One region of the Streptomyces sp. NPDC005808 genome, then DNA from elsewhere that is predicted to be linked to it. Evidence: riboswitches for the same ligand, from Rfam matches in the RefSeq annotation. Region 1 holds a riboswitch; each other region holds the start of a gene.
What was found. A riboswitch is a leader RNA that binds a small molecule or an ion and turns the genes downstream of it on or off. The one in region 1 is predicted to bind cyclic di-AMP.
Positions count from the first base shown of each region.

Region 2: it holds a riboswitch for cyclic di-AMP, as region 1 does, so the genes downstream of both, ACFYPC_RS32855 (M23 family metallopeptidase) here and ACFYPC_RS15390 (transglycosylase family protein) in region 1, are expected to answer to the same signal.
Region 3: it holds a riboswitch for cyclic di-AMP, as region 1 does, so the genes downstream of both, ACFYPC_RS00445 (C40 family peptidase) here and ACFYPC_RS15390 (transglycosylase family protein) in region 1, are expected to answer to the same signal.
Region 4: it holds a riboswitch for cyclic di-AMP, as region 1 does, so the genes downstream of both, ACFYPC_RS25310 (transglycosylase SLT domain-containing protein) here and ACFYPC_RS15390 (transglycosylase family protein) in region 1, are expected to answer to the same signal.

Region 1 is NZ_JBIAIK010000006.1:89,476-94,169, reverse strand. It holds gene ACFYPC_RS15400 (cytochrome P450) at 1-400, shown strand, start outside; gene ACFYPC_RS15395 (transglycosylase family protein) at 661-1,548, shown strand; cyclic di-AMP (ydaO/yuaA leader) riboswitch at 1,744-1,908, shown strand; gene ACFYPC_RS15390 (transglycosylase family protein) at 1,913-2,623, shown strand; gene eno (phosphopyruvate hydratase) at 3,063-4,349, shown strand; gene ACFYPC_RS15380 (septum formation initiator family protein) at 4,458-4,694, shown strand, end outside.
Region 2 is NZ_JBIAIK010000020.1:72,931-77,624, forward strand. It holds gene ACFYPC_RS32845 (M16 family metallopeptidase) at 1-1,284, shown strand, start outside; gene ACFYPC_RS32850 (M16 family metallopeptidase) at 1,281-2,669, shown strand; cyclic di-AMP (ydaO/yuaA leader) riboswitch at 2,863-3,023, shown strand; gene ACFYPC_RS32855 (M23 family metallopeptidase) at 3,036-3,800, shown strand; gene ACFYPC_RS32860 (GntR family transcriptional regulator) at 3,999-4,694, shown strand.
Region 3 is NZ_JBIAIK010000001.1:94,162-98,855, forward strand. It holds gene ACFYPC_RS00425 (8-amino-7-oxononanoate synthase) at 1-413, shown strand, start outside; gene ACFYPC_RS00430 (DUF397 domain-containing protein) at 477-701, opposite strand; gene ACFYPC_RS00435 (helix-turn-helix domain-containing protein) at 711-1,568, opposite strand; gene ACFYPC_RS00440 (ATP-binding protein) at 1,781-2,242, shown strand; gene ACFYPC_RS00445 (C40 family peptidase) at 2,613-3,086, opposite strand; cyclic di-AMP (ydaO/yuaA leader) riboswitch at 3,090-3,254, opposite strand; gene ACFYPC_RS00450 (hypothetical protein) at 3,646-3,954, opposite strand; gene ACFYPC_RS00455 (ATP-dependent Clp protease proteolytic subunit) at 3,962-4,597, opposite strand.
Region 4 is NZ_JBIAIK010000012.1:88,477-93,170, forward strand. It holds gene ACFYPC_RS25305 (CocE/NonD family hydrolase) at 1-1,543, shown strand, start outside; cyclic di-AMP (ydaO/yuaA leader) riboswitch at 1,976-2,126, shown strand; gene ACFYPC_RS25310 (transglycosylase SLT domain-containing protein) at 2,131-2,865, shown strand; gene ACFYPC_RS25315 (HAD family hydrolase) at 3,169-3,975, opposite strand; gene ACFYPC_RS25320 (hypothetical protein) at 3,974-4,225, shown strand; gene fahA (fumarylacetoacetase) at 4,500-4,694, shown strand, end outside.

The DNA.
Region 1 (4,694 bases):
GCGCTACGACGGCCCTGTGGAGCTGGCCACTTGGCGGTACGCGACCGAGGCCGTGCGGCTCGGCGGGCAGGACATCGCTCCCGGCGACCCCGTCCTCGTCGTACTGGCGGCTGCGGACCGTGACCCCGGGCGTTTCGAGCAGCCGGACACGCTCGACCTCTCCCGCCGTGACAACCAGCACCTCGGCTATGGGCACGGCATCCACTACTGCCTCGGTGCGCCCCTCGCCCGGCTGGAGGGCCAGACCGCGCTCGCCACCCTTCTCACCCGCCTCCCCGACCTCCAACTCGCAGGGGATTCCGCCGATTTGCGCTGGCGCGGCGGGCTCATTATGCGTGGATTGCGCACGCTTCCAGTGGAGTTCACGGCTCCGCTCCAGTTGTCCGCCGGGCGGGCTTGAGGGACTTCGGGGTTCGCGAAAAGCTGACGATCAATCAACATTGTGATCTTCACGTGATCTACGCTGCATCGACTTGTGACAAGCGTTCGAGTGCGGATACGTTCAACGAACAGCGCGGATCATGCGTCGCAGACGTCGGCTGACGTCGCCGCATGTCGCTGTAGTCACCTGCTGTCACATGAAAGGGCTTCCGCATGCTCACCGGGAACGGCCGTCATCGTCGCCCCCGTCAGGCCCCGGCTCTCATTGTCGCGGCAGGAGTGACCGGATCGGCCATCGCGATCCCGTTGCTCGGTGCCACGAGTGCGAGCGCGGCCGACACCACCACCTGGGACCGCGTCGCGGAGTGCGAGACGGGTGAGTCCTGGAGCGAGAACACCGGCGACGGGTACTACGGCGGCCTGCATGTGACCCAGTGGGACTGGGAGAACTACGGCGGTCTTGAGTACGCCCCGAGCGCCGACCAGGCCAGCCGCTCGCAGCAGATAGCCGTCGCCGAGAAGATCCTGGACGGCCGGGGACTCGTCGCCTGGCCCACCTGCGGACCCCTCTCCGGGCTCAGCAAAAACTCCGCCTCGGTGGAGGTCGACACGGGCGTGGCGGGCGACTCGTCGTCCGGCGCGTCCGGTTCCGCGGACCCGTCCGCATCGTCCACCCCCTCTCCGACCGCCTCGCCCTCCACGGACGCGACCGAGGGCACCGGAAGCTCCACCAAGTCCGACACTCCGGACGCGGAGGCGAGTGCGGCAGCGAGCCCGGACACGAGCGCGGACACGAGCACGGACTCAAGTGCCACGAACGGTGATGAATCGGATAAGTCCACTCCGGCCGACGAGTCTTCGAGTGCGCCCGAAGATGAGGCGACCGGCGCCGGGCGTCACCGCGGTGACACCGCCGCCGAGGGCGCGACCGACGGCCGTACGGATGATGCCGCTTCGGGACGGCATGCCTCACGTGACTCCGACGCGGCTCGCGCTGTCGTCGACGGCTCGTACGTCGTTCAGGCCGGCGACAGTCTCTCGGCCATCGCCGACGCCCTTGGTCTCGACGGCGGATGGACCGAGCTGTACGCCGAGAACAAGGAAACGGTCGGCGCTGACGCGAACCTCATCCTGCCCGGTCAGAGCCTTGCAGTTGGTGCTGAATAGGGCGAAAAGCGGCGGGAGTTCACGTCATGTTTCGCCATGGAATGTCCACTTTGGCGAGAATGAGAGATGGATCTCAGACCCCCTGATCGTCTTTGATATTCCGCCGATCGCCTGTCTACGGTCGTGACCGCTCGCCACCGCGGGCCCCGACGGTCGCAACGCCGAATCCTGCCAACGGCCGTACGGGAACAGTCGTCGCGTCAAGCGCCGTAGGCAGGAGCGGGGGACCCAAGGTAAGCGCCGCGCCCGGTAGTTGACCGGGAGTGGCTTGGGGTGAAGCCGTGCACCGAAGCGTGCGCGACCGGGCACTCACCCGCCCGAACCCGACAGCTCACCTCGTAGGCGTCGGTGAGGGGATCACTTCATGCTGCGTTCGTGCAAGGGCAAGCACCGTCGCCCGACCGTTTCCAATCGGGTCACCCGTCTCGCCACGCTCGCCGGGGTGACCGGAGTCGCCGTTGCCGCCCCGCTGATGGCGGCCGGCACCGCCTCCGCCGCCACCACCTCCGAGTGGGACACCGTCGCCCAGTGCGAGTCCGGTGGCAACTGGTCCATCAACACCGGCAACGGGTACTACGGCGGCCTGCAGTTCTCCGCCTCCACCTGGTCCGCGTACGGCGGCGGCTCGTACGCCTCCACCGCCGACCAGGCCTCCAAGTCCCAGCAGATAGCCGTTGCCGAGAAGGTTCTGGCCGCGCAGGGCAAGGGTGCCTGGCCGAACTGCGGCACGGGCCTGTCGAACGCCGCGAACGACGCGGGCAGCACCACGCCTGCGCAGCCGAGCTCGCAGAGCACGCCGAGCTCGCAGAGCACGCCGAGCTCGGGGACCGACGAGCAGCGCGCCTCGCGTTCCACGGAGCGTGAGACCGCCAAGAAGGAGACCGTCGAGACCCCGACCGGTAAGACGGTCGAGAAGGGCGACGGCGAGTACAAGGTGAAGAAGGACGACACCCTCAGCGAGATCGCCGAGGCGAAGAACGTCAAGGGCGGCTGGCAGAAGCTGTTCGAGCTGAACAAGGACATCGTCGACGACGCGGACTTCATCTACCCGGGTCAGCAGCTCCACCTGAGCTGACGGCCGGGGTCGCCGGCCGACGGCGGTCGGCCGGCGACTTACAGCCGGTTCGTGCTTGAACCGCAGCTCGCCGGCTTACGGCTGGTTCGTGCTTGAACCGCAGCTCGCCGGCTTACAGCCGGTTCGCAGTTGAACCACAGCTCGCTCCTATACGTGGTCTCCATACTGAAGGCCTCGTGTGGGTCACCCCCGTCCCCCACGGGCTCCCCGCTCCGGTGCGTGTTCCCCCGTACGCACCGGGGCGGGGCTTTCTGCGTTTCCGGCAGCAGTCCCTCTCTCGCCGCCCCTCTTTCGTCACCTTTTTGTTCCGTTCGGGAACAATATTTACTCTCAGTTCTGCCCAAGAGGGGGTAGACCGGCTGGCCGATCCCTCGGAGCCGGTTAGGCTCATCCCGCGGGGCTGCCAGTCCCGCGTACCCGCGTCACATCCCAGAAGGAGATGCTCGTGCCGTCCATCGACGTCGTCGTAGCCCGGGAAATCCTCGACTCGCGAGGCAACCCCACCGTCGAGGTCGAGGTCGGCCTCGATGACGGCAGCACCGGTCGTGCCGCCGTCCCGTCCGGTGCCTCCACCGGCGCCTTCGAAGCCATCGAGCTGCGCGACGGTGACCCCAACCGCTACGGCGGCAAGGGTGTCGAGAAGGCCGTCCTCGCCGTCATCGAGCAGATCGGCCCGGAGCTCGTCGGCTACGACGCCACCGAGCAGCGCCTGATCGACCAGGCGATGTTCGACCTGGACGCCACCGACAACAAGGGCTCGCTCGGCGCCAACGCCATCCTCGGCGTCTCCCTCGCCGTCGCCCACGCCGCCTCCGAGGCCAGCGACCTGCCCCTCTTCCGGTACCTGGGCGGCCCGAACGCGCACCTGCTGCCCGTTCCGATGATGAACATCCTGAACGGCGGGTCGCACGCCGACTCGAACGTCGACATCCAGGAGTTCATGATCGCCCCGATCGGCGCGGAGTCCTTCTCCGAGGCGCTGCGCTGGGGCGCCGAGGTCTACCACACCCTCAAGAAGGTGCTGAAGACCAAGGGCCTGTCCACCGGCCTCGGCGACGAGGGCGGCTTCGCCCCGAACCTGGAGTCCAACCGCGCCGCGCTCGACCTCATCATCGAGGCCATCAAGCAGGCCGGTTACGTCCCCGGCGAGCAGATCGGGCTCGCGCTCGACGTCGCCGCGTCGGAGTTCTACAAGGACGGCAAGTACGAGTTCGAGGGCAAGTCCCGCTCGGCCGCCGAGATGACCGAGTACTACGAGGAGCTCGTCTCCGCGTACCCGCTGGTCTCCATCGAGGACCCGCTGTACGAGGACGACTGGGCCGGCTGGAAGGTCATCACCGACAAGCTGGGCGACAAGGTCCAGATCGTCGGCGACGACCTCTTCGTCACCAACCCGGAGCGCCTGGCCCGCGGCATCGAGGAGGGCTCCGCGAACGCCCTGCTCGTCAAGGTCAACCAGATCGGCTCGCTGACCGAGACGCTGGACGCCGTCGAGATGGCGCAGCGCAACGGCTTCAAGTGCATGATGTCCCACCGCTCCGGCGAGACCGAGGACGTCACCATCGCCGACCTCGCCGTCGCGGTGAACTGCGGTCAGATCAAGACCGGCGCCCCGGCCCGCTCGGACCGCGTCGCCAAGTACAACCAGCTGCTGCGCATCGAGGAGATCCTCGACGACGCCGCCGTGTACGCCGGCCGCAGCGCGTTCCCCCGTTTCAAGGGCTGAGCCCGGGCTTCGTAGGAAGCGTCGTACGTACGTCCCCGTACTCGGTCCCGTACCGTGTGCGGGGACGTACGCACGTGCAGGCAGGGACGGATCGGGGAGGCGGGACTCATGGCCGTGAAGGACCGGGACCGGTTCTCCACCGCGACCAGGCTGAAGCTGCTCGGCGAGCAGACGGCGGCCCGGGTCTACCGCTCCCAGACCAAACGGCAGGCCCGCCGCTCCCGCCTCACCGGCCGGGCGGCCCTGCTCGCCCTGGTCCTCTGCTCCCTCGTGGTGGCCCTCGCGTACCCGATAAGGCAGTACGTGTCCCAGCGCGCCGAGATGTCCGACCTGGTGCGGGAGCGG
Region 2 (4,694 bases), on a different contig from region 1:
GTGCTCTCCGAGGACCACCTGACCCCGGTCGCCGCGGTGTGCCTCTGGTACGACGTCGGCTCACGCCACGAGGTCAAGGGGCGTACCGGCCTCGCCCACCTCTTCGAGCACCTGATGTTCCAGGGCTCGGGCCAGGTGAAGGGCAACGGCCACTTCGAGCTGGTCCAGGGAGCCGGTGGTTCGCTGAACGGCACCACCAGCTTCGAGCGCACCAACTACTTCGAGACCATGCCCACGCACCAGCTGGAGCTCGCCCTCTGGCTGGAGGCCGACCGCATGGGCTCGCTGCTCGCCGCGCTCGACGAGGAGTCCATGGAGAACCAGCGGGACGTCGTCAAGAACGAGCGGCGCCAGCGCTACGACAACGTCCCCTACGGGACCGCGTTCGAGAAGCTGACCGCGCTCGCCTATCCCGAGGGTCACCCGTACCACCACACGCCGATCGGGTCGATGGCCGACCTGGACGCGGCCACCCTGGAGGACGCCCGCGCGTTCTTCCGCACCTACTACGCGCCCAACAACGCGGTGCTGTCGGTCGTCGGGGACATCGACCCCCAGGAGACCCTCGCCTGGATCGAGAAGTACTTCGGCTCGATCGCCGGGCACGACGGCAAGCCCGCACCGCGTGACGGCGCGCTGCCCGACACCATCGGCGAGGAACTGCGCGAGGTCCTCGAGGAGGAGGTCCCCTCACGCGCGTTGATGGCCGCCTACCGGCTCCCGGAGGACGGCACGCGCGCGAGTGACGCCGCCGACCTGGCGCTCACGGTCCTCGGCGGCGGCGAGTCGTCCCGGCTCTACAACCGGCTCGTACGCCGCGACCGCAGCGCCGTCGCGGCCGGGTTCGGCCTGCTGCGGCTCGCCGGAGCCCCCTCCCTGGGATGGCTCGACGTGAAGACGTCCGGCGATGTGGAGATCCCCGTCATCGAGGCCGCCGTGGACGAGGAGCTCGCCCGGTTCGCCGAGGAGGGGCCCACGGCCGAGGAAATGGAGCGCGCCCAGGCCCAGTTGGAGCGCGAGTGGCTGGACCGGCTCGGCACGGTCGCCGGCCGCGCCGACGAACTGTGCCGGTACGCCGTCCTGTTCGGCGACCCGCAGCTCGCCCTGACCGCCGTACAGCGCGTCCTCGACATCACCGCCGAGGAGGTCCAGGAGGTCGCCAAGTCCCGCCTGCGCCCCGACAACCGCGCGGTGCTCGTCTACGAACCGATCGCCGCTGAAGACGCCGAAGACGCCGAAGACGCCGAAGCCGCTGAAGACACCGACGAGGAGGCGGCGAAGTGACCGAGCTCGCCACCATGGAGTTCCACCCCCAGCCGCAGGCCGGCGAGGCCAGGCCGTGGGCCTTTCCCGCACCCGACCGGGGCACTCTGGGCAACGGCCTGACTCTGCTGCGCTGCCACCGCCCCGGCCAGCAGGTAGTCGCCGTGGAGGTGCTGCTCGCCGCGCCGCTGGACGCCGAGCCCGCGGGCCTCGACGGTATCGCCACGATCATGGCGCGGGCCTTCTCCGAAGGCACCGACAAGCTCTCCGCCGAGGAGTTCGCCGCCGAACTGGAGCGCTGCGGCGCCACGCTCGACGCGTACGCCGACCACCCCGGCGTACGCCTGTCGCTCGAAGTCCCCGTATCGCGCCTCCCCAAGGCCCTCGATCTGCTCGCCGACGCCCTGAGGGCACCGGCGTTCGCGGACAGCGAGGTCGAGCGGCTGGTGCGCAACCGGCTGGACGAGATCCCGCACGAGACCGCCAACCCGGCCCGCCGCGCCGCGAAGGAGCTCTCCAAGGAGCTGTTCCCGGCCACATCGCGCATGTCGCGCCCGAGGCAGGGCACCGAGGAGACGGTCACGGGAATCGACTCGGTGGCCGTACGCGCCTTCTACGAGAAGCACGTACGCCCCGCCACGGCCACCGCGGTGATCGTCGGCGACCTCACCGGAGTCGACCTCGACGCGCTGCTCGCCGACACGCTCGGCGCGTGGACCGGCTCGTCCGCCGATCCGCTCCCGGTGCCGCCTGTGACTGCCGACGACACCGGCCGGGTCGTCATCGTGGACCGCCCGGGCGCCGTCCAGACGCAGTTGCTCATCGGCCGTGTCGGCGCCGACCGGCACGACCGCGTGTGGCCCGCCCAGGTGCTCGGCACGTACTGCCTCGGCGGCACCCTCACCTCGCGCCTGGACCGCGTCCTGCGCGAGGAAAAGGGTTACACCTACGGTGTGCGGGCGTTCGGCCAGGTGCTGCGCTCAGCGCCGGACGGTACGGGCATCGCGATGCTCGCCATCAGCGGCTCCGTGGACACCCCGAACACCGGCCCGGCGCTCGACGACCTCTGGAAGGTGCTGCGGACCCTGGCCGCAGAGGGCCTGACGGACGCCGAGCGCGATGTCGCCGTACAGAACCTGGTGGGGGTGGCGCCCCTCAAGTTCGAGACGGCGGCGGCCGTCGCGGGCACGCTGGCCGACCAGGTCGAGCAGCACCTGCCGGACGACTACCAGGCGACGTTGTACCGGCAGCTCGCCGCGACCGGCACGGTGGAGGCCACCGCGGCCGCCGTGAGCGCCTTCCCGGTGGACCGTCTGGTGACCGTCCTGGTGGGCGACGCCGCGCAGATCGAGGAGCCCGTCAAGGCTCTCGGAATCGGTGAAGTGAGCGTCGTTCCGGCGGAGTAGGACAGCAGCTCCTCATGGGGGCCCAGGAGACCATCGAGTCTCCTGGGCCCCCATTTGTCCGTATTGATAGGGAGGTTGCCTGTCTGCCCTGTGGCATGCGCTACAAAAGGCGTGATCCGTTTGTTGATTGAAAGATGTCCCGTTTAGCGTCGGTCCGGCTGTTCGTCAGTCAGTGCGCCGCACCCGCGGCACCGGACAGCCATCGCTTAGTCCCCGTACGGCGCGAGCCAGGGGAGCCGGGGACCCACACGCAGTCCCTGGGGTGAATCGGACGCCCTCTCCGGAGGCTGTCCGTAGGAGACCTTCCTGCTCCGAACCCGTCAGCTAACCCGGTAGGCGAGAGGGAAGGAAAGGATCAGCCCCTACATGGCGTTCACCTGTGGCACAGGCAGGCATCGTCGCCCGAGCCGCGTGAAGCGCACGACCACGAACGCCATCGGCGTCGCGGCGCTCACCACGACCGGTGTCCTCGGCACCCTCGCTGCCCCGGCACTCGCCGCGGACAACTCCGTCGAGCAGACAGGCCTGACCCAGGCCGTCGAGATCGGCGACACGATCGCCGACCAGATCGACGCGCAGGCCGCCGCCCAGCAGCAGGCCGCCGACGAGGCCGCCGCACAGAAGAAGGCCGTGGCGGCCGCCAAGAAGAAGGCCGCCGCGAAGGCCAAGGAGGAGCGCGAGGCCAAGGAGCGCGCCGCCCGTGCGGCCGAGCGCAAGCGACTCAACACCTTCGTCGTGCCGATCACCGGCTCGTACATCTCCACCGGCTACCAGACCGGCGGCAGCCTCTGGTCGTCCGGCAGCCACACCGGCGTCGACTTCCACGCCGCGTCCGGGACCTCGGTCCACGCGGTCGGCTCCGGAACGGTCGTCACGGCCGGCTGGGGCGGCGCCTACGGCAACCAGATCGTCCTCAAGATGAACGACGGCACCTACACGATGTACGGCCACCTGTCGTCCATCGGTGTCTCCGTGGGCCAGACGGTCACCCCGGGGCAGCAGATAGGCCTCTCCGGGGCCACCGGCAACACCACCGGGCCGCACCTCCACTTCGAGGCCCGCACAACAGCCGAGTACGGCTCGGACATCGACCCCGTCGCCTACCTTCGCTCGCACGGTGTGAACGTCTGACCTCTCGCCCACGTACTTCACAAGGTCTCGGCTCGACGGAGCCGGGGCCTTGTCGTTTCGAACCGTTTCGGAAGACCGGCTGTCCAAAAAATATCCATGGATTCCGGTCCCCCGTCGGAAATTCCGAGTCTCTGCAATAGAGTCACTGAACAAGCGCCAATCGACGGCGTTTCACGGGGATTAAAGCGGAGGTCCGGTATGCGTGTTCCTGCGCACTCGGTATGCACAGCGATCCGCGACGACATCGTCGCGGGTGTCTACGAACGTGGCAGCCGGCTCACCGAGGAACTGCTGGCGCGCCGCTACGGCGTCTCGCGCGTCCCCGTCCGCGAGGCTCTGCGCACGCTGGAGGCCGAGGGCTTCGTGGTCACCCGGCGGCACGCGGGCGCGTGTGTCGCGGAGCCGACCGAGCAGGAGGCCGCGGACCTCCTGGAGATGCGCATGCTGCTGGAGCCGCTGGGCGCCGCACGGGCCGCGCAACGCCGTACCGAGGCGCACCTCAAGGTGCTCCGAGGCCTGGTCAGGCTCGGTCAGGAGCGGGCACGGAGGGGCAACAGCGAGGATCTGCGCTCGCTGGGCGGCTGGTTCCACGAGACCCTCGCGCAGGCCTCCGGCAGCCCCGCGCTGACCTCCACGCTGGCCCAGCTGCGGCACAAGATCGCCTGGATGTACACGGTCGAGGCGCCGGCCAACCCGGCGGAGTCCTGGGCGGAGCACGGCGGGATCGTGGACGCCGTCGCGCGCGGAGACAGCGAGCGGGCGCGGGCGGTCACCGCCCTGCACACCGAACGAGCGACGGCCGCACACCGCCTCCGCTTTCCCGGCGGAGCCGATCGCCCGGACCGCGTGAGGACTTCGCAACATCCCGTAAACATGACAGGCCTGCGGCATTAA
Region 3 (4,694 bases), on a different contig from region 1:
TCGGCCCCGCACCGGTGATCGACCACCTGGTCAACGCGGCGCGCACCTTCATCTTCGACACCGGTCTCGCGCCCGCGGCGGCGGGCGCGGCCCTCGCGGCGCTGCGACTGCTGCGCCGCGAGCCGGAGCGTGCGGCACGAGCCCGCACGGTCGCGACGGCGCTCCACAGCGGCCTGACGGCCGAAGGCCTGGAAGCGGTACGACCCGACGCCGCCGTCGTCTCCGTGCGTGCGCCGTCCCCCGAACGGGCCGTACGGTGGGCCGCCGACTGCCGCGAGGCGGGACTCGCTGTCGGCTGCTTCCGCCCACCGTCCGTGCCCGACGGCATCTCCCGGCTGAGGCTGACCGCACGCGCGGACCTCACCGACGCACAGATCGAGCACGCGGTACGGGTGATCGGCTCAACCCGATGATGCTCGGTCCTCTTCGATGACGCTCATCCCGTGGCGGTGATGCTCAGCCCAGGGCGACGATGCTCAGCTCAGTCCGGCGATGAATCCCTCCCAGGTGGCGGGGGTGAACAGCAGGGCGGGACCTGCCGTGTTCTTGGAATCGCGGACGGCCACGAGTCCGGACCAGATTCCTGGGCCCGGCCGGGCCGTCTCGACGCAGTTGTTCATCCCCGTACTTCGGCTGCTGCGCAGCCAGCGCACGTCGTGCAGCGAAGTACTGGAAGGTACGTACCGAGGCAGTGCAGACATGGTGCCTCCTTACGCGCCGTCACCTATCACGGCGATGTAATCCAATGAGTCCTCGGGCGAAAGGGCTTGGATCTGAAGAGCGTTGAAGGCCTCGCTGTAGGCCTCTAGGTCTTCTTTCCGTTCGAGATAGAGGCTACTCGTCAAGTGGTCTAGAACAACCACATCCAGATCAGATGTGTTCGGAAATGAGAAGATAACGAAAGGTCCTGTGACTCCGATATGAGCCCCGGCGGCGAACGGGAGAACCTGAAGCCGCACTTGGGGCAGGGTGGCGGCCTCCCGCAGCCGGTGCAGCTGGCGTGCCATGACTTCCGGACCGCCGACGTCCCGTCGTAGGACCGCCTCGTCCAGGACGGCGCTCAGTTTCAGCGGCGGATTCGAACGCAGCACGTCCTGCCGGGCCAGGCGCACCTCGACGAGCGTGTCGAGCTTGCCGTCCTCAAGTCCCCCTACGGCGGCCTGCGTCACCGCACGGGCGTACTCGGGCGTCTGCAGCAACCCCGGCACCACGCACGTCTCCAGTGTGCGCATTTCGCTGGCCTGGGACTCCAGACTGATGAAGTCGCGGTACGCCGGCGGCAGGACACCCCGGTAGGCATGCCACCAGTGGTGCCGTCCGTCACCCTCCGCGCCCGCCAGTGCGACCAGGAGATCCCGTAACTCGGGTTCCTCGACGGCGTACGCGTCCAGGAGCCGTTCCACGTCGGGGGGTTTGACACCGCTGGTGCCCGTCTCGATCCGGCTCACCTTCGACTGGTGCCACCCCAGGAGGCGGGCCACCTCGCCGCTGGTGAGACCCGCGCCGACGCGCAGGGAGCGCAGTTCGGCACCGAGCTTACGGCGGCGTACTGCGGGACCGTTCTGCATGGCCGTACTCCTTACTCCTTCCGAGCCGCCCAAATACGGTCCTCCGTCGCAGAGTTCACCGCTTCGAGCGACAGATATATGCATATCTCCGTGGATCGCACCCGTGACGGGCCTGGTAATGGCAGTCTGGCGCGAAGCACCAGTCCGGGACCGTACTCGAACCATCCGCTCCGTGTCGGACCCCGGTCCCGTGGGAAAGGGACGACCGCGCCATGGCAGACCACCAGGAAGCATCCGTCACTCTGCCGAGCGATCCAGCCTCGGTCTCCGCTGCCCGGAGATTCGTCGCCGAAGTGCTGGCGGAATGGGGTCTGCCGAGTGACTCCGAAGTCGCCGACACCGTACGCCTGATCGTGTCCGAACTAGCCACCAACGCCGTCCAGCACACTTTCGGGCAGTCGCCCACCTTCAGAGTGGACGTCCGCCTCGACCGGGACGAACACCTGCGCCTCGGCGTCACCGACAGTCACCCACGGTTCCCCAAACGGCTGCCCGCCGCCGTCCAGCAGGACAACGGGCGCGGCATGGTGATCATCCGCTGGCTGACCGCCGAGTGCGGCGGCAGACTCACCGTCCGGCCCACCCGTGAAGGCGGCAAGACCATCGCCATCGAACTGCCCTGGACGGCGCCGGCCGAGCCGGTGGTGACGGCGGGGGGGCCGCAGGAGCCCTGAGGACCATGGAGAGGACCACGGAGACAGAGAAGGCAGCGGCACGCGCTCACGCGGCTGGGTCTGATCCTCTTCCGCGACTTTCCGCGACTTTCCGCGATCGTCTGCGATCGTCCGCGATCCTCCGCGGCGGACGAGGAGCACCGATCCGCTGAACGCGGGCATCTGCACATACAGGCCGGGGTGGGTGGGCCAGGAGGAGACCCGGTCGATGGCGGGTTCGGCGTTCTGCTGGAACAGCGCTCGGCGCACGGCGGCGGGCGCGTGAAGAGGGCGGCGGCCATGGGTGGACGACTCACCGGTTCGTCCCCGTTCAAGCCAGGTTTCGCGTCCCGTGGGGGTGGCGGCGTGGGCCGTCACCCCCACGGACGGGTCAGCTGACCCGTCCGTACCAGACGCTCTTCGTCCAGATCTTCTGGAGCTTTACGACCTCACCCGACTTCGGGGAGTGCCAGATCTTTCCCTTCCCGGCGTAGATGCCGACGTGATACACGCTCCGGCCCGAGTGGAAGAACACCAGGTCTCCGGCCTTGCGCTTCGAGGCGGAGACATGGTGGGTCTTGTTGTACTGCGCCGCGGCCGTACGAGGCAGCTTCTTGCCTGCCTTCTTGTACGAGTAGAGCGTGAGCCCGGAGCAGTCGAAGCGGCGTGGCCCAGCGGCGCCGTACTTGTACGGGGAGCCCTTCTTGGAAGCCGCGACCTGGAGTGCCTTCGTCGCCGTAGTGGCCGCCTGAGCGTCGGATGCGACGCCCGGGACCACGAGGCTGCCGCCCACGGCGGCGATGGTGAGGGCCGAGGCCGTACCGGCCCTTGTCCACAGCGACGGGACGTGATTGAGCGCAGTCATGCGCAACCCTTCGTCAACCGCCTGTGAAGGATGACCTGTCGGATTCGGGCTGGCGAAGTAGCCCGGCCGCGTGGTGCGGCTTCACCCCAAGGACCGCCCGGATGTCTCCGGCGGACCGTCGTGCTGGGTCCTCCACTCCTGCCGATGCACATCTGTCGACCGGTCATCCGGGCGGCGGCAGGACTCGGCGTCCGCCCGGACCGCCCCGCCGCTGCGGCGGGGGCTTGTCGTCGCAAGGGATCTTCACGCATAGATGTCGGAAAGTCCGAGCGGAATCGGCAGTTTGTGGGCTTACTCACCACTCACCCGTTCGGGTGGACACTCTGCCGTTCGAGCGAGTGTCCAGAAGGCCGACGACGCCCGTACCAGCGACGGAGGGCTCAAGTCCGCATCCGCGCTACGCGCGTTGCGCAACTTCTCCGCGCCGTTGAAAGGACCCGCGTCTACGCCGATCGGGGGTACACCATCCGGGCCGTTTGAAGCCCGGGCCGGACGCCTCGCGGATCGACGTGTGCGGCGGCCCGGGGTGCCTATGCGTCAGCCGCACGGTGTGACTGCGTCAACTTTCGGCACGGGGTGGCAGGGTGACGCGGGCCGCCCGCCGTTCGCCGTCCAGGACGCGCAGCGCCTGTGCCAGGGTCGGGGCGTGCACCTCGCTCTCGCCACGCTGGTGCATCAGCGCGAGGGCGTCCCGCAGCGCCGTCGCCTTGGCCACCAGAGCCTGAGCGGCCCTCAGCCCTCGGTAGGTGTCCCCGGGGCGGGCCGGGTTGATGCGGCCGAGCAGGTCGACCACGTCCAGGTAACGGTCTATCAACTCCGCTTCCGCGCGCGTCAGTGCGGGCAGCGGCGGCAGTTCGGGTGGGAGCATCGGCCGCTCACCTCGCGCCGGGTGTGGGCCGAGGAGCCTTGCGGCTCGGGATGACCCCGTCGATCAGCCCGTACGCGAGCGCCGCCGGCGCGTCCAGAATCTTGTCCCGTTCGATGTCCGCGGCGACCCGCTCCGGACTCTGACCTGTGTGCCGCACGAGCATCTCCTCCAGCATCCTCCGAGTACGCGTCAACTCCTCGGCCCGGATGGCCAGATCAGAAGCCTGCCCCTGGATCGGCTCGGGAAACGACGGCTGGTGGATCAGCACACGCGCACCCGGCAGCGCGAACCGCTTTCCCGCCGTACCGCCGGCCAGCAGCACGGCCGCTGCCGACGCGGCCTGCCCGAGGCAGATGGTCTCCACGTCACAGGTCACGAACCGCATCGTGTCGTAGATGGCGGTCATCGCGCTGAACGAGCCGCCGGGGGAGTTGATGTACAGCGAGATGTCCCGGTCCGGCTCCACGTGCTCCAAGTGCATGAACTGCGCCATGACGTCGTTCGCCGAGGTGTCGTCGATCGGCGTCCCGAGGAACACGATCCGCTCCTCGAACAACTTCGAGTAAGGGTCCAGGGTTCGTTGCCCCGAACTCGTGCGTTCGGTGAACTCGGGCAGGACATAGCGGGCGGACGGGCTGTCCATGGCGCGCGCCTCCTCTGGTCGACCTGATCGGCATCTGTAAAAAATGTACAGGACGTACGCTCGGTCGACGGCGTGATCGCTCTCGGCGGAAGGTGTC
Region 4 (4,694 bases), on a different contig from region 1:
CGACAACGACGTGCACTACATGGGCGGTTCCGTCCTCGCCGTCGACATGCACGCCTGGGCGGCCACGATGCTCGCCTTCGTCGCCCGCCCGCCGGACCCGGTGCACGTCGGCGAGGTGATGTGGCACGACCTGTGGGTGAAACGGCTGGCGGCGGTCGAGCCGTACCTCCACACCTGGCTGTCGCACCAGACCCGGGACGCGTACTGGAAGCACGGCAGCGTCTGCGAGGACTACGACGCGATCCAGGCCGCTGTCCTGGCGGTGGGCGGCTGGCACGACCCGTACCGGGACACGGTGTTGCGGCTGGTCGAGAATCTGCCACCGGATCGCGTACGGGGCCTGATCGGCCCCTGGTCGCACCAGTACCCCGACAGGGGCCTGCCCCCCGGCCCCGCGATCGGCTTCCTCCAGGAGACCCTGCGCTGGTGGGACCACTGGCTGCGCGACGGGGACACCGGCGTGATGGCGGAACCGCTCCTGCGCTCGTACGTCATGGACTCGCACCGCCCGGCAACGGTGTACGACACGTTGCCGGGCCGCTGGGTGGGCGACGAGGCCTGGCCGTCCCCCTCCGTGACACCGGTCTCGTACGGCCTCCCGGGCACATCGCTGCTGATCCGCTCGCCGCAGCACACAGGCGTCGACGCGGGTCGGTTCTTCCCCTTCGGGAACGACGCGGATCTGCCGCCGGACCAGCGGGAGGAGGACGGGCGGTCAGCGTGCTTCGACTTCGAAGTACCCCACGAGACATGGGTGTTGGGCCGTCCGAAGGTGCGCTTGCGGCTGACTTCGGAGGTCGGGCGCGGCCAGGTGATCGCCCGGCTCTGCGACGTGGCGCCCGACGGCTCCTCCACGCTCGTCACCCGGGGGGTACTGAATCTGTCGGCGCGCCATGGCCGTCACCAGACGGTCCCCTGGAAACCGGGCTCCACGGAGGACGTGGTTCTCGAACTGAACGGCATCGGTTACGCGTTCCCGCCCGGTCACCGGATCCGTCTCGCGATCTCCTCCGCCTACTGGCCCTGGATCTGGCCCCAGCCGGGCTCGGAGGCGGGCTTCACCCTGGACCCGGCGGGCAGCACCCTCGAACTTCCACTACGGGCAAGGCAGTCGGCGTTCCCGATCTCCTTCGAGGAGCCGGAGGAGTCCGAACCCCTGGGAGTGGTCGTGCCGGCGACTTTGGACGAACCCCGCCCCGAACGCCTTGTCGTGCGCGACGTGGCCAAGGGCGAGTGGCGCCTCGAAGTCGACCCCCGCTACGGCGGTACCCGCCTCTATCCCGACGGACTCGAATTCACGGAGGACGCGGTGGAGACGTACACGATCAACGAGTCGGATCCGCTGTCGGCCCGCACCCGCTCGACATGGTCGATCCGTCTGCATCGCCCGGACCTGCCGTGGGACGCGCGGGTCCGGGCGACTTCCGAAATCTCCTGCGACGCCGATGACTTCATCACCTCGAACGAGGTGATCTGCCGGGACGGGGACGAGGTGGTCTTCCACCGGACTTGGGAGAAGAGGATCCCGCGGACGGCGGGGTAGGCGGCGGCGGAGTCCTCCGCCGGCAGCGGGGGCCGGTCGACAGGGGGACCGGTTGGCCGGGGGGACCGGTCGGCAGGGGGACCGGTCGGCCGGGGAGACCGGTCGGCAGCAGGGCAGCGGCCACCACCGCGAGTTGCCCGTATTGACCCTGATTGACTTCGGTGCCGCTTTGTTCATGCTTGGTCGCGTGAAATGGGTCACGTCCGGACAAGATCGACACCCCGGCCCGCCCCGCAAGGCCTCGCAATTACCCATTCGCGAAAGCCAAGTTGAGTTTCTTATTCCGGGCACAATCGGACGATTCCCCCTGTTCTGTGCGCAGGCGAAAGCGATCTACACCGCCAAATCGGGCCTTGTTCCAGACATGTGCTCTCGCATACGTTCACGTCGTTCCAGGCGGAACGCCGAATCCTGCCGCCGCCCGGAACCCCACCCATCCAGACGCTCACGGCAGGAGCGGGGGACCCAGGTAAGCCGCCGATCCGGACACCGGAACGGCTAGGGGTGAAGCCGCACCCACCACGCGGCCGGGCAGCTCCCGCCCGAACCCGACAGCTCACCTCGCAGGCGCCGGAGAGGAATTCGCCATGCCCGCACGAGGCAAGCACCGCCGCCCCAGGACCAGCCACCTCACCCGCGGCATGGTCGCCGCCGGAACGGGCGGAGCCGCGCTCGCACTTCCCCTGGTGAGCGCGACCGGCGCGCACGCCGCTACCGCGACCAGTGTTCCGGCTCAGGCAACCGCCGCGACGAAGGCCGCTCCGGCCGCCGTCCCCGACGTCAAGCTCGTCACGTACAAGGTCGTCGCGGGCGACACCCTGTCCAAGATCGCGCGGGAACACACCACGGACGCCGGCTGGCAGGCGCTCTACAAGGCCAACGCCGCGGTCATCGGCTCCGACCCGGCGCTGCTCCGCCCGGGCACCACCCTGACCGTGGGTACGAAGTCCGGGGCGTCGACCGCCTCGACCGCCAAGTCCGCGGCTACTCCTGCGACCTACAGCAACGATCTCGACGGCTGGATCAAGGAGTCCCTGGCCGTCATGGCCGAGTCCGGGATCCCGGGTACCTACGACGGCATCTACCGCAACATCATGCGCGAGTCCGCGGGCAACCCCGCCGCCATCAACAACTGGGACTCCAACGCCGCCGCAGGCACCCCCTCCAAGGGTCTTCTCCAGGTCATCGACCCGACCTTCGCCGCCTACCACGTGGCCGGCACCTCGATGGACCCCTACGACCCGGTCGCGAACATCACGGCGGCCTGCAACTACGCCGCGGACAAGTACGGCTCGATCGACAACGTCAACGGACCCTACTGACAGGGCAGTTCAGACGTACGTACGACTGTGATGGGGTCTGCCCCGGGCAAGCGGGCTCGCCCGGGGCAGACCCACCCGCGCCGCCCCCCGGCGCCGCAACCGGCAACCCCCACGCCGGATTCCCACGTCGAGTGCTCAGACGGGACAACCACGCCGGATTCCCATGTCGAGCGCTCAGACCGAATGGCCGGGCGCGGAAACCCAGGCGGGAAACCCGGGCGGGAGGGCCGGGCGCGGAAACCCAGGCCGGATGGCCGGGCCGGATGGCCGGGCCGGATGGCCGGGCCGGATTCCTAAGGGCCGCTAGCTGAAAAGTCGCTCGAGGACCACCGCGATCCCGTCCTCCTCGTTCGACAGCGTCACCTCATCCGCCACCGCCTTCAGCTCCGGATGGGCATTGGCCATGGCCACGCCCCGCCCGGCCCAGTCGAACATGGGGATGTCGTTGGGCATGTCGCCGAAAGCGATCGTGGCGGAGGCGGTGAGACCGAGGTGACGGGCGGCAAGGGCCAGACCCGTCGCCTTGGTCACGCCACATGGCTGGAGTTCGACGGTCCCCGGCCCCGACATGGTGACGGTCGCCAGCGAACCAGCCACCGCCCGCGCCGTCATCGCCAACTCGTCGTCCGACAGGAACGGGTGACGGAGCAACACCTTGCTGATCGGTTCCGCCCACAGGTCGTCGCGCCGCCGCACCCGCACCGCCGGGAGGGTCGGGTGCGGCATCACATACCCCGGCTCGGTGAGCGTGAGTCCGTCCACACCGTCCTGGTCCACGGCCGCGTAGACCTGCCCGACCTCCGCCTCGATCTTGCCGAGCGCCGTCTCGGCCAGCTCCCTGTCCAGGGCCACCGACCACAGCAGACGGTCCGCCCCCGCGTCGTACAACTGTGCCCCCTGCCCACACACCGCCAGCCCCTGACCGCCGAGTTCATCGAGCAGCGGTCGCACCCTCGGCGCGGGCCGCCCCGTCACCACCAGATGCCGGGCACCTGCTGCCATGGCCTTCGCCAACGCGGCCCGCGACCGGTCGGAGAGCGTGTCGTCGCCGCGCAGCAGCGTTCCGTCCAGATCGGTGGCGATAAGTGAATATGCAGTCGGAGCGGCCATGATCCGAAGAATACGGATCGAACGACACATCGGCCCGGCGCGAACCGGACGACGTCCGGTATCCCGTCAGCAACGCCGTTCACCGCACGGGGACTACGAGCGCCACGAGCGGTACGGCAACCGCCTCCTGGGCATCTACGACGCCTACCGTGGCCACAACCTGTCCGGCGACGCGCTGTGCGAGTTCGGCGAACAGCGCCGGCCGTACGAGGCCAGACGGCCGCCCCCGGGAGCGCCATGGACAGCGTAACTGGACACCCTCGAAAGAGACTTATGGGGCATTACGAACCCGCCAGCCCGCTGTCGGATCAAGTTCACCCCCCGTAACGTGTGCCGCGCCCAAACAGAACACCTGGAACCCGTGGACGCCACGGATCACGCAGACCACGCGTTCCACAAACTCCACCTGCCACCAGATCTCCCGCATGTCCTGCATACCCTGCATGTCTTACATGACCCGCATGTTCTGCATGTTCTGCATATCGCGTACGTACCCCGCAAGCCACGAGAGCGAGGCACCCCCGATGCCCCCCTTCGATGTCCCAGAGAGCGATCCCTTCGGCCCGCACAACCTGCCGTACGGGGTGTTCTCCCTGAACGACCCGCCCCCGAACGGCCCGGCCACCGCCACCGATCGAACCGTCGGTGTCCGCCTCGGCGACCACGTACTCGACGCGGGCGCGGCTGCCCGGGCACTCGGCTCCCCGTACGCGGAGCTG